One region of the Actinacidiphila sp. bgisy160 genome, then DNA from elsewhere that is predicted to be linked to it. Evidence: riboswitches for the same ligand, from Rfam matches in the RefSeq annotation. Region 1 holds a riboswitch; the other holds the start of a gene.
The links. A riboswitch is a leader RNA that binds a small molecule or an ion and turns the genes downstream of it on or off. The one in region 1 is predicted to bind cobalamin.

Region 2: it holds a riboswitch for cobalamin, as region 1 does, so the genes downstream of both, AC3EUJ_RS21100 (cobalamin biosynthesis protein) here and AC3EUJ_RS08585 (ribonucleoside-diphosphate reductase subunit alpha) in region 1, are expected to answer to the same signal.

Annotation. Positions count from the first base shown of each region.
Region 1 is NZ_JBYIQW010000006.1:182,124-187,094, forward strand. Features, by position in the region: gene AC3EUJ_RS08585 (ribonucleoside-diphosphate reductase subunit alpha) at 1-1,854, opposite strand, end outside; cobalamin riboswitch at 1,985-2,107, opposite strand; gene mctP (monocarboxylate uptake permease MctP) at 2,408-4,039, opposite strand; gene AC3EUJ_RS08595 (DUF3311 domain-containing protein) at 4,036-4,293, opposite strand; gene AC3EUJ_RS08600 (GntR family transcriptional regulator) at 4,425-4,971, opposite strand, start outside.
Region 2 is NZ_JBYIQW010000026.1:53,724-58,694, forward strand. Features, by position in the region: gene AC3EUJ_RS21085 (NAD(P)/FAD-dependent oxidoreductase) at 90-1,481, shown strand; gene AC3EUJ_RS21090 (inorganic phosphate transporter) at 1,798-3,024, shown strand; gene AC3EUJ_RS21095 (hypothetical protein) at 3,062-3,298, shown strand; cobalamin riboswitch at 3,453-3,579, shown strand; gene AC3EUJ_RS21100 (cobalamin biosynthesis protein) at 3,634-4,626, shown strand; gene AC3EUJ_RS21105 (cobyric acid synthase) at 4,623-4,971, shown strand, end outside.

The DNA.
Region 1 (4,971 bases):
CGTGGCGGTCGGGGCGATGGCCAGCAGCAGCGAGTTGCGCATGCCGGTGGCGGCGACGCGGGCGCGCAGCGCCTCCCAGCGCTCGGGCCAGTTCTCCTCGGTGTCGTAGTGGTCCGGGTGCAGCACGCCGCGGGCGGCACGGGTCTGCGACCAGGCCGGGTGCGCGCCGTGGCGCTCGGCCAGGTCGCAGGAGGCCTCGTACGCGGCGAGCATGATGCGCTCGGCGATCTTCGTGGAGAGCGCCTTGGCCTCGGCGGAGTCGAAGGGCAGCCGCAGCTTGAAGAACACGTCCTGCAGGCCCATCGCGCCCAGACCCACCGGGCGCCAGCGCTCGTTGGAGGCTGCGGCCTCGCGGGTCGGGTAGAAGTTGATGTCCACGACGCGGTCGAGGAAGGTGACGGCGGTGCGGACGGTGGTGTCCAGCCGCTCCCAGTCGATGACTTCCTCCCCGGCGCCGCCGTCCTCGGCCACGAAGGCGCCGAGGTTGACCGAACCGAGGTTGCAGACCGCCGTCTCGCCGTCGTTCGTGACCTCCAGGATCTCCGTGCAGAGGTTGGAGGAGTGGATGACGCGGCCGGGCTCGGCCGTCTGGTTGGCGGTGCGGTTGGACGCGTCCTTGAAGGTCATCCAGCCGTTGCCGGTCTGCGCCAGGGTGCGCATCATCCGGCCGTACAGCTCGCGCGCCGGGAGGGTTTTGCGGGCCAGGCCCGCCGCCTCGGCCTCGCGGTAGGCGGCGTCGAACTCCTCGCCCCACAGGTCGACCAGCTCGGGCACGTCGGCGGGGGAGAACAGCGACCAGGTGCCGTCGGTGTCGACGCGGCGCATGAACTCGTCCGGGATCCAGTGGGCCAGGTTGAGGTTGTGGGTGCGGCGCGCCTCCTCACCGGTGTTGTCGCGCAGCTCCAGGAACTCCTCGATGTCCGCGTGCCAGGTCTCCAGGTAGACGCACGCCGCGCCCTTGCGGCGACCGCCCTGGTTCACGGCGGCGACGGAGGCGTCGAGGGTGCGCAGGAACGGGACGATGCCGTTGGAGTGCCCGTTGGTGCCGCGGATCAGCGAACCGCGGGAGCGGATGCGGGAGTAGGACAGGCCGATGCCGCCGGCGTGCTTCGACAGCCGGGCCACCTGGTGGTAGCGGTCGTAGAGGGAGTCCAGTTCGTCCAGCGGGGAGTCCAGCAGGTAGCAGGAGGACATCTGCGGGTGCCGGGTGCCGGAGTTGAAGAGCGTGGGGGAGCTGGGCAGGTAGTCCAGCCGGCTCATCAGGCCGTAGAGCGCCGCGACCTCGTCCACCGAGCGGCTGGTGCGGTCCTCGGCCAGGCCGCAGGCGACGCGGAGCATGAAGTGCTGCGGGGTCTCGATGACCTGGCGGGTGGTCGGGTGGCGCAGCAGGTAGCGGCTGTGCAGGGTGCGCAGGCCGAAGTAGCCGAAGCGGTCGTCGGCGCCGTCGGCGAGCGCGCCGTCGACGAGCGCGTCCAGCCGACCGGCGTGCTCGGCCACGAAGGCGGCGGTGCCGTCGGCGATCAGGCCCTCGCGGTGGCCCACCGCGATGGACGCGGAGAACGAGACCGCGCCTTCGCCCGCCGCCTCGTCGGCGATGGCGAGGGTGAGCAGACGGGCGGCGAGCCGCGAGTACTGCGGGTCCTCCGCGATCAGCCCGGCGGCGGCCTCGGTGGCCAGCGCCCGCAGTTCCGCCTCGTCCGCGGCCGCGCTGCGGCCCCGCAGGGCGGCGGCGGCGACCCGGCCGGGGTCGGTGTCGGGGAGGTCTGCGGTCAGTTCCGTCAGGGTGCGCAGCAGTTCGGCCCCGGTTGAGGCAGGGTCCGATGCGGTGGCGGGTGCGGCGGGCGCGATGGTCACGTGTGCTCTCTCCCTCGTACGGCGGCGACGCGGAGGAGCGACGGGGCGCACGCAGGGCAGGACAGGGCATGCCGCGGCGCGTCCGCCGGCCCAACCCGCGAGGCCCGGACACTTCACCGCCCGGACGGCGTGCCGGACGGTGCCGTCGGCAGGTCCTCGGACTCGCGGGCATGACTCCAGGCGCCCGCACACCGTTGCGGGGCAGTCCCGGATTCCCACCGGCTTCCCCTGCGGCGACAGCGGAGTTGAGCATACATCTAGTGGCGCCCGCCCGTGACGCCACCAGATGTTGTGGCGATGCGGTGACGCGCGGCGGGCTCGGACGCGCCGCCGTGGCCGTCGGGAAAGTCGCGGACACGGCCGGTCAGGGCGGCGAGCGCCAAAGCCGGGCAGAACCCGGCGATCCCGCGCCGCCACTTCGCCCGCTGGGTGGGCGCCACCCCGCAGGCGTGCCGCCGCACCTACCGCTGCCCGGAGCCGGCCCGCACCGCATGACGACGGGCCGCCGCCCCGTCCCAGGGCGGCGGCCCGTGACCCGTGGCCGGTGCGGCGGTCAGTGACCGGCGCCCACCGGCAGGTCCTTCTGGACGCCCGGGTCGCCGGCGTCCGCGGTGAAGTCGCCCTCGGCGGTCTCGTCCACGCCCTCGGGAGCCTTGAGGGCCTTGAGGACGAAGGTGAGGACGACGGTGACCAGCACGTTGAGCACGAAGGCGGTCAGGCCGATGTAGCCGATCTGCCCGATGACCGGGATGGTGTCGGAGGAGCCACCGAAGTGCTTCTGGGCCGGGCTCGCGACGCCGTAGGCCACCCAGGTGCCGTAGATCATGCCGACCGCCCAGCCGGCCAGCAGCGCCCAGCGGTGGAACCAGCGGGTGAACAGGCCGCCCACCAGTGACGGGAAGGTCTGCAGGATCCAGATGCCGCCCAGGAGCTGGAAGTTGATGGCCACCGTCTTGTCCATGGTGAGGACGAAGATCAGGGCACCGACCTTGACCAGCAGCGAGACGATCTTGGAGACCTGGGTCTCCTGTGCCGGGGTCGCGTCCGGCTTGATGAAGTCCTTGTAGACGTTGCGGGTGAAGAGGTTGGCCGCGGCGATCGACATGATCGCGGCCGGCACCAGGGCGCCGATGCCGATCGCGGCGAAGGCCACGCCCGCGAACCAGGACGGGAACATGTTCTCGAACAGCTGCGGAATGGCCAGCTGCGCGTTGTAGCCCTTGACCCCCGCGCCGACACCCGCGGCCAGCGCCATGAAGCCGAGCATCGCCAGCAGGCCCAGCATCAGCGAGTACAGCGGCAGGACGGTGGTGTTGCGGCGGATGACGTTGCGGCTGCGGCTGGAGAGTACGGCCGTGACCGAGTGCGGGTACATGAAGAGCGCCAGTGCCGAGCCGAGTGCCAGGGTCGCGTACGCCCATTGCGCCGTCTCACCCGGGGCCAGGGCGCCGCGCGGCTTGCCGGTGGCCGGGTTGACCTGGGCATAGGCGTCGCCCGCCTTGGCGAAGATGTCGTCGAAGCCGCCCAGCTTGATCGGGATGTAGATGATCGCCACCGCGATGACGATGTAGATAAGGGTGTCCTTGACAAAGGCGATCAGCGCGGGCGCGCGCAGGCCGGAGGAGTAGGTGTAGGCGGCCAGCACGCCGAAGGCGATCAGGAGCGGCAGGTCCTTGACGAACCAGTTGGAGGAGTCGCCTCCGCCCACGCCCATCACGTCCAGCACGGCCTGGATGCCGACCAGCTGCAGGGCGATGTACGGCATCGTGGCGAGGATGCCGGTGACCGCGACGGCCAGCGACAGGCCCTTGGAGCCGAAACGCCCGCGGACGAAGTCCGAGGTGGTGACGTAGCCGTGCTTGTGCGAGACCGACCAGAGCCGCGGCAGGAACATGAAGATCAGCGGATAGACGATGATCGTGTACGGTACGGCGAAGAAGCCGGCCGCGCCCGCCGCGTAGATCGCCGCCGGCACCGCCACGAAGGTGTAGGCCGTGTACAGGTCGCCGCCCAGCAGGAACCAGGTGATCCAGCTGCCGAAGCTGCGGCCGCCCAGGCCCCACTCGTCGAGGTGCAGGGCGTTCTCGGCTCTGCGCCAGCGCGCGGCCAGGAAGCCCAGGACCGTGACGACCAGGAAGAAGAAGATGAAGACGGCGAGTGCGACGCCGTTGACCCCGTCCTTCACTTCGCAGCCTCCTTCCGTGCCCGCTCCTCACGGCGGACCAGGACGTACGCGGCGTACGTCAGTCCGGAGGACAGGAACACCCACAGCATCTGGTACCAGTAGAAGAACGGGATGCCGATGAACTCCGGGGTCAGCTTGGCGTACGAGCCGACCCAGAGCATGGCGACGAAGGGGATGACGAGGCAGACACCGGCGATCACCCGGGTGGGGGTGACCACCGGCGGCCGACCGGAAATTCCGGATGGTTCGGACATTGCTACGGCTCCGTCCTGATCTCTTGCTCCTGTGTAATGCGCAGGAAATCTAGGTCAGGACGGCAGGCGCGTCACTACTGCCCACATTGCGGTATGGAAACGATCTACAAGGTCCGGGAACCGCATGGGTGTTACGGTCGTCGCAGGCGGGCGACGAACTTGTAGCGGTCGCCGCGGTAGACCGAGCGCACCCATTCCACCGGCTCGCCCCCGGTGTCGATCGAGTGCCGGGACAGCAGCAACATCGGCAGCCCGACGTCGGTGCCCAGCAGGCCCGCCTCGCGCGGGGTGGCCAGCGAGGTCTCGATGGTCTCCTCCGCCTCGGCCAGCCGGACGTCGTAGACCTCGGCGAGCGCCGTGTAGAGCGAGGTGTACTTCGCCAGGCTGCGGCGTAGCGCGGGGAAGCGCTTGGCCGACAGATGGGTGGTCTCGATGGCCATCGGCTCGCCGTTCGCCAGGCGCAGGCGCTCGATGCGCAGCACCCGGCCGCCGGCCTTCATGTCCAGCAGTTCGGCCAGCCGGTCGTCGGCGGTGATGTAGCCGATGTCGAGCAGCTGGGAGGTCGGCTCCAGGCCCTGGGCGCGCATGTCCTCGGTGTACGAGGTCAGTTGGAGCGCCTGGGAGACCTTGGGCTTGGCGACGAAGGTGCCCTTGCCCTGGATGCGCTCCAGCCGCCCC
Region 2 (4,971 bases), on a different contig from region 1:
CAGGTTGACCGTTGCCGCCCGCTCCCGGGGCACAGTAACGTCCCGGCACACCTTCCGGACCGATCGCGCATACGAATTGCAGGGGCACCATGACCACCGTCAACGGCGGCATCTCCTTCTGGTACGCGAAGTCGGGGCTGCCCGCGCCGCGTGAGCCGCTGCCCGGGGACACCACCGCCGACGTGTGCATCGTCGGGGGCGGCTACACGGGACTGTGGACCGCCTACTACCTCAAGAAGGCCGTGCCCTTCCTGCGGATCGTCGTCCTGGAGCAGCGCTTCTGCGGCTACGGCGCCTCCGGCCGCAACGGCGGCTGGCTGTACAACGGCATCGCCGGCCGCGACCGCTACGCCGCGCTGCACGGCCGTGACGCCGCCGTGGCCCTGCAACGCGCGATGAACGGGACGGTGGACGAGGTGATCCGGGTCGCCGCCGAAGAGGGCATCGACGCGGACATCCACAAGGGCGGCGTGCTCGAGGTCGCGCACTCCCCCGCGCAGCTGGCCCGGCTCAGGGCGTTCCACGAGACCGAGGTCGCCTTCGGCGAGAAGGACCGCCTGCTGCTGGGCGCGGCCGAGTCCGCCGCGCGGATCAGGGTCGCCGGGACGGCCGGCGGTACCTGGACGCCGCACGGTGCACGCGTCCACCCGGTGAAGCTGGTGCAGGGGCTGGCCCGGGCGGTGGAGGCGCTCGGCGTCGTCGTCCACGAGTCGACCCCGGTGACCGAGATCCGGCCCAAGCACGCGCTCACGCCGTTCGGCAGCGTGCGCGCCCCCTACGTCCTGCGCTGCACGGAGGGGTTCACCGCCTCGCTCAAGGGCCAGAAGCGGTCGTGGCTGCCGATGAACTCCTCGATGATCGTGACGGAGCCGCTGCCGAAGGAGGTCTGGGACACCATCGGCTGGGAGGGCCGCGAGGCGCTCGGCGACATGGCACACGCGTACATGTACGCGCAGCGCACCGCCGACGACCGGGTCGCCATCGGCGGCCGCGGGGTGCCGTACCGCTTCGGCTCGCGCACGGACGACGACGGCCGCACGCAGGCGGCGACCATCGAGGCGCTGCGCGAGCTCCTGGTGCGCTTCTTCCCGGCGACGGGGCGGGTGGCGGTCGACCACGCCTGGTCCGGGGTGCTCGGCGTACCGCGCGACTGGTGCGCGACGGTGGAGCTGGACCGCTCCACCGGCCTCGGCTGGGCGGGCGGCTACGTCGGCAGCGGTGTCGCGACGGCGAACCTGGCGGCGCGGACGCTGCGGGACCTCGTCCAGCTGGACTCCGGCCAGGCGCACGGCACGGAGCTGACGGCCCTGCCGTGGGTGCACCACCGCGTGCGGCGCTGGGAGCCGGAGCCGTTCCGGTGGATCGGGGTGCACGGGCTGTACGCGGCCTACCGCGCCGCCGACCGCCGCGAGCAGACCGGCCGCAGCACGGAGACCGACCGCGTCGCCCGCATCGCGGACCGCATCTCGGGCCGCCGCTGAGGGGATGCGGCCGGTACGTGGAGCGCCGGTGGGTGCCGCGCCGGGTGTTCGGCTGTCCCGCCGTCTCGCGCCCTTCGGGCGCGAGACGCACCAGCGTGGGATCCACCGCGTCCGACCCCCGTGACCAGGATCTCTTCCGCCGCACCAGAAAGGCGCGGTAAAAGGCACAGAAGCGTTGAATACCGGGCGAAGTGCAGCCCGCCCCGCACCCCCCGCGCGCACTGGCACCGCCGCGCCTCCCCTCGTTCACCTTCCGTTCATCCGGACTCCGTACGGTCGCCACCGCCACTGTCCGATCGAACGAATGCCTGGGTCAATGGAACACATCACGCTCCTGATCGGAATCGTGATCATTACCGCACTCGTGTTCGACTTCACGAACGGTTTCCACGACACCGCCAATGCGATGGCGACCACCATCTCCACTGGCGCGCTCAAGCCCAAGACGGCGGTGGCCATGTCCGCCGTGCTCAATCTCGTCGGCGCCTTCCTCTCCGTGGAGGTGGCGAAGACGATCTCCGGCGGCATCCTCGACGAGACCGCGGGCATCAGGCCCGAGGTGATCTTCGCGGGGCTCGTCGGCGCGATCGTCTGGAACCTGCTGACCTGGCTGGCGGGCCTTCCCTCCAGTTCCTCCCACGCCCTGTTCGGCGGCCTCATCGGCGCCTCCGTCGCCTCGTCGGGCTGGGGCTCGATCAACGGTGACGCGGTCGTCATGAAGGTCCTGATCCCGGCCGTCTGCGCCCCGGTGGTCGCCGGCATCGCCGCCATGCTGGCGACCCGGCTGACGTACCGCATCGGCCGCAACGCCGACCCCGCCGCCACCGCCAAGGGCTACCGGGCCGGACAGATCGCCTCGGCCGGTCTGGTCTCCCTCGCGCACGGCACCAACGACGCACAGAAGACCATGGGTGTCATCACCCTCGCCCTGATCGCGGGCAATGTCGTCGCCCCCGACTCCGACCCGCCGCTGTGGGTCATCGTGTCGGCGGGCATGGCCATCGCCCTCGGCACCTTCATCGGCGGCTGGCGGATCATCCGCACCATGGGCAAGGGCATCACCGACATCCAGCCGCCGCAGGGCTTCGCCGCCCAGACCGGCGCCGCCACCGTCATCCTGGCCTCCTCGCACCTCGGCTTCTCGCTGTCCACCACACAGGTCTGCTCCGGTTCCGTCATGGGCGCCGGTGTCGGCCGCAAGGGCGGCGTCGTCCGCTGGAGCACCGCGGGTCGCATGTCCGCCGCATGGGCGCTCACCCTTCCGGCCGCCGGCCTGGTCGCGGCGGCCGCCGCGCTCCTGGCCGACCAGGGAGACCTGGGCGTCACCGCGGTCGCCGTCCTGGCGCTCGCGGCCTGCACCGCGATCTGGATCGCCTCGCGCCGCAAGCCCGTCGACCACACCAACGTCAACGAGGCCGAGGCCCACGGCACCGCCGCGGAGCCGGGCGTCATCACCACGGCCATCGCCGCGGTGATCCCGCCGCCCCCCGGTCTCACGGCCGCCGCCACCGTCGACGCCGACCCCGCCCAGGCCTCCGCCTGACGGCGGCGCCGCACCGGCACCGGAAGGAACCAGCATCATGCACATCGACTGGGCTGCCCTCGGCTCCGTCTTCGGCGTCAGCCTCGCCGTGACCGTCGGACTCGTCGGCCTGTTCACCCTCGGCATCGTGGGCCTGTCCAAGCAGGCCACCGCGGACGGCGGCGAGGCGGGTACCTCCGCCGGCGGCCCGGCCGTGGCCCGCACCGGCGCTTACCTGTGCTTCGCGCTGTGCGCGGCGGCGGTCGCGTACGGGATCTACCTGATCGTCGCCTGACCCGCACCTCCGCGCGCACCGCGGTGTGAAGTTGACCTCAGCTCCCGGCTTTCCGGCCGTGAGCTGGGGTTTCCTCTTTTCCACAGACCGTCGCGGTGAGTTGACGGGCCGGAGCGGCGCGTGGTGGTATCGGAACCGCCAACGGCGGCAGGAGAGGAAGTCCGGTGCGAATCCGGCGCGGTCCCGCCACTGTCACCGGGGAGCGGACCCCCGCCCATGGCCACGGCCCGAACGCAGGGCTGGAAGGCCGGGGGTGCCGCCGATCCGGGAGCCAGGAGACTCTCGTCGCCGGTCACGTCGAACCAGGGCGCGGACCCTGAGTGAGGACTCCTGTGATGCGCGGCCCCGGCCGTTCACCCGACACCGGCGCCGCCGCGGCGTGCGCGTTCGCCACCGGTACCACCCTCGGCTGGCTCGCCGACCTCGCCCTCGCCGACCCGCGCCGCGGTCACCCCGTGGCGCTGTTCGGCAGCGCCGCCGCCGGGCTGGAGCGCGCGTTGTGGCGCGACCACCGCGGCCGGGGCGCCCTCCACACGGCGCTGTGTGCGGGCGGCGCGATGGCGGCCGCGGCCGGGCTGCAGCGCGTGGCACGCCCTTCCGGCCCCGCCTCCGTCGCCCTGACGGCGGCGGCGACCTGGGCCGTGCTCGGCGGGACCTCCCTGGTACGGGAGGCGCGCGCGATCGGCGCCGCCCTGTCCGCCGGGGACATCCGGGCGGCGCGCGAGCGGCTGCCCCATCTGTGCGGCCGCGACCCGCAGGCTCTGGACGAGGACCAGCTGGCACGGGCGGTCGTGGAGTCCGTCGCGGAGAACACCTCGGACGCCGTCGTGGGCGCACTGGTGTGGGGCGCGCTGGGCGGCGTGCCTGGGCTGGTGGGCTTCCGGGCCGTCAACACCCTCGACGCGATGGTCGGTCACAAGTCGCCGCGGCACCGGCGGTTCGGCTGGGCGGCGGCCCGGCTGGACGACGTGGCCGGCTACCCCGGCGCCCGGTTGACCGCCATCCTCGCCGTGCTGGCCGGCCCCGACCCCCGAGGGGCGTGGCGTACCTGGCGCGGGGACGGCTCCCGGCATCCCAGCCCGAACGCGGGGCCGGTGGAGGCCACGTTCGCGGGGGCGTTGGGCGTACGCCTCGGGGGGACGCTTGCCTATGGCGGGCGGGTGGAGCACCGGCCCGTGCTGGGGGCGGGGAACCGGCCGGTGGAGGTACGGGACATCGAACGGGCGGCGCGGTTGTCGCGGCGGGTCGGCGCACTGGCGCTGGCCGTCGCGGTGGGCGGACGCCTGGCGTGGGGCGCGGTCGCCCGGAGTCGGAGGAGGGACGCATGAGGGGCGGGGGCCTGCTGGTCGCCGGGACGACGTCGGACGCCGGCAAGAGCGTCGTCACGGCGGGGATCTGCCGGTGGCTGGCGCGGCAGGGTGTGTCCGTGGCGCCGTTCAAGGCGCAGAACATGTCGCTGAACTCGTACGTGACGCGCGAGGGCGCCGAGATCGGCCGCGCCCAGGCGATGCAGGCCCAGGCGGCGCGCGTGGAGCCGTCGGCCCTGATGAACCCGGTGCTGCTCAAGCCCGGCGGCGACCGCACGAGCCAGGTCGTACTGTTGGGGCGCCCGGTGGGCGAGATGAGCGCGCGCGGCTACCACGACGGGAGCCGCGCGGAGCTGCTGCGGACCG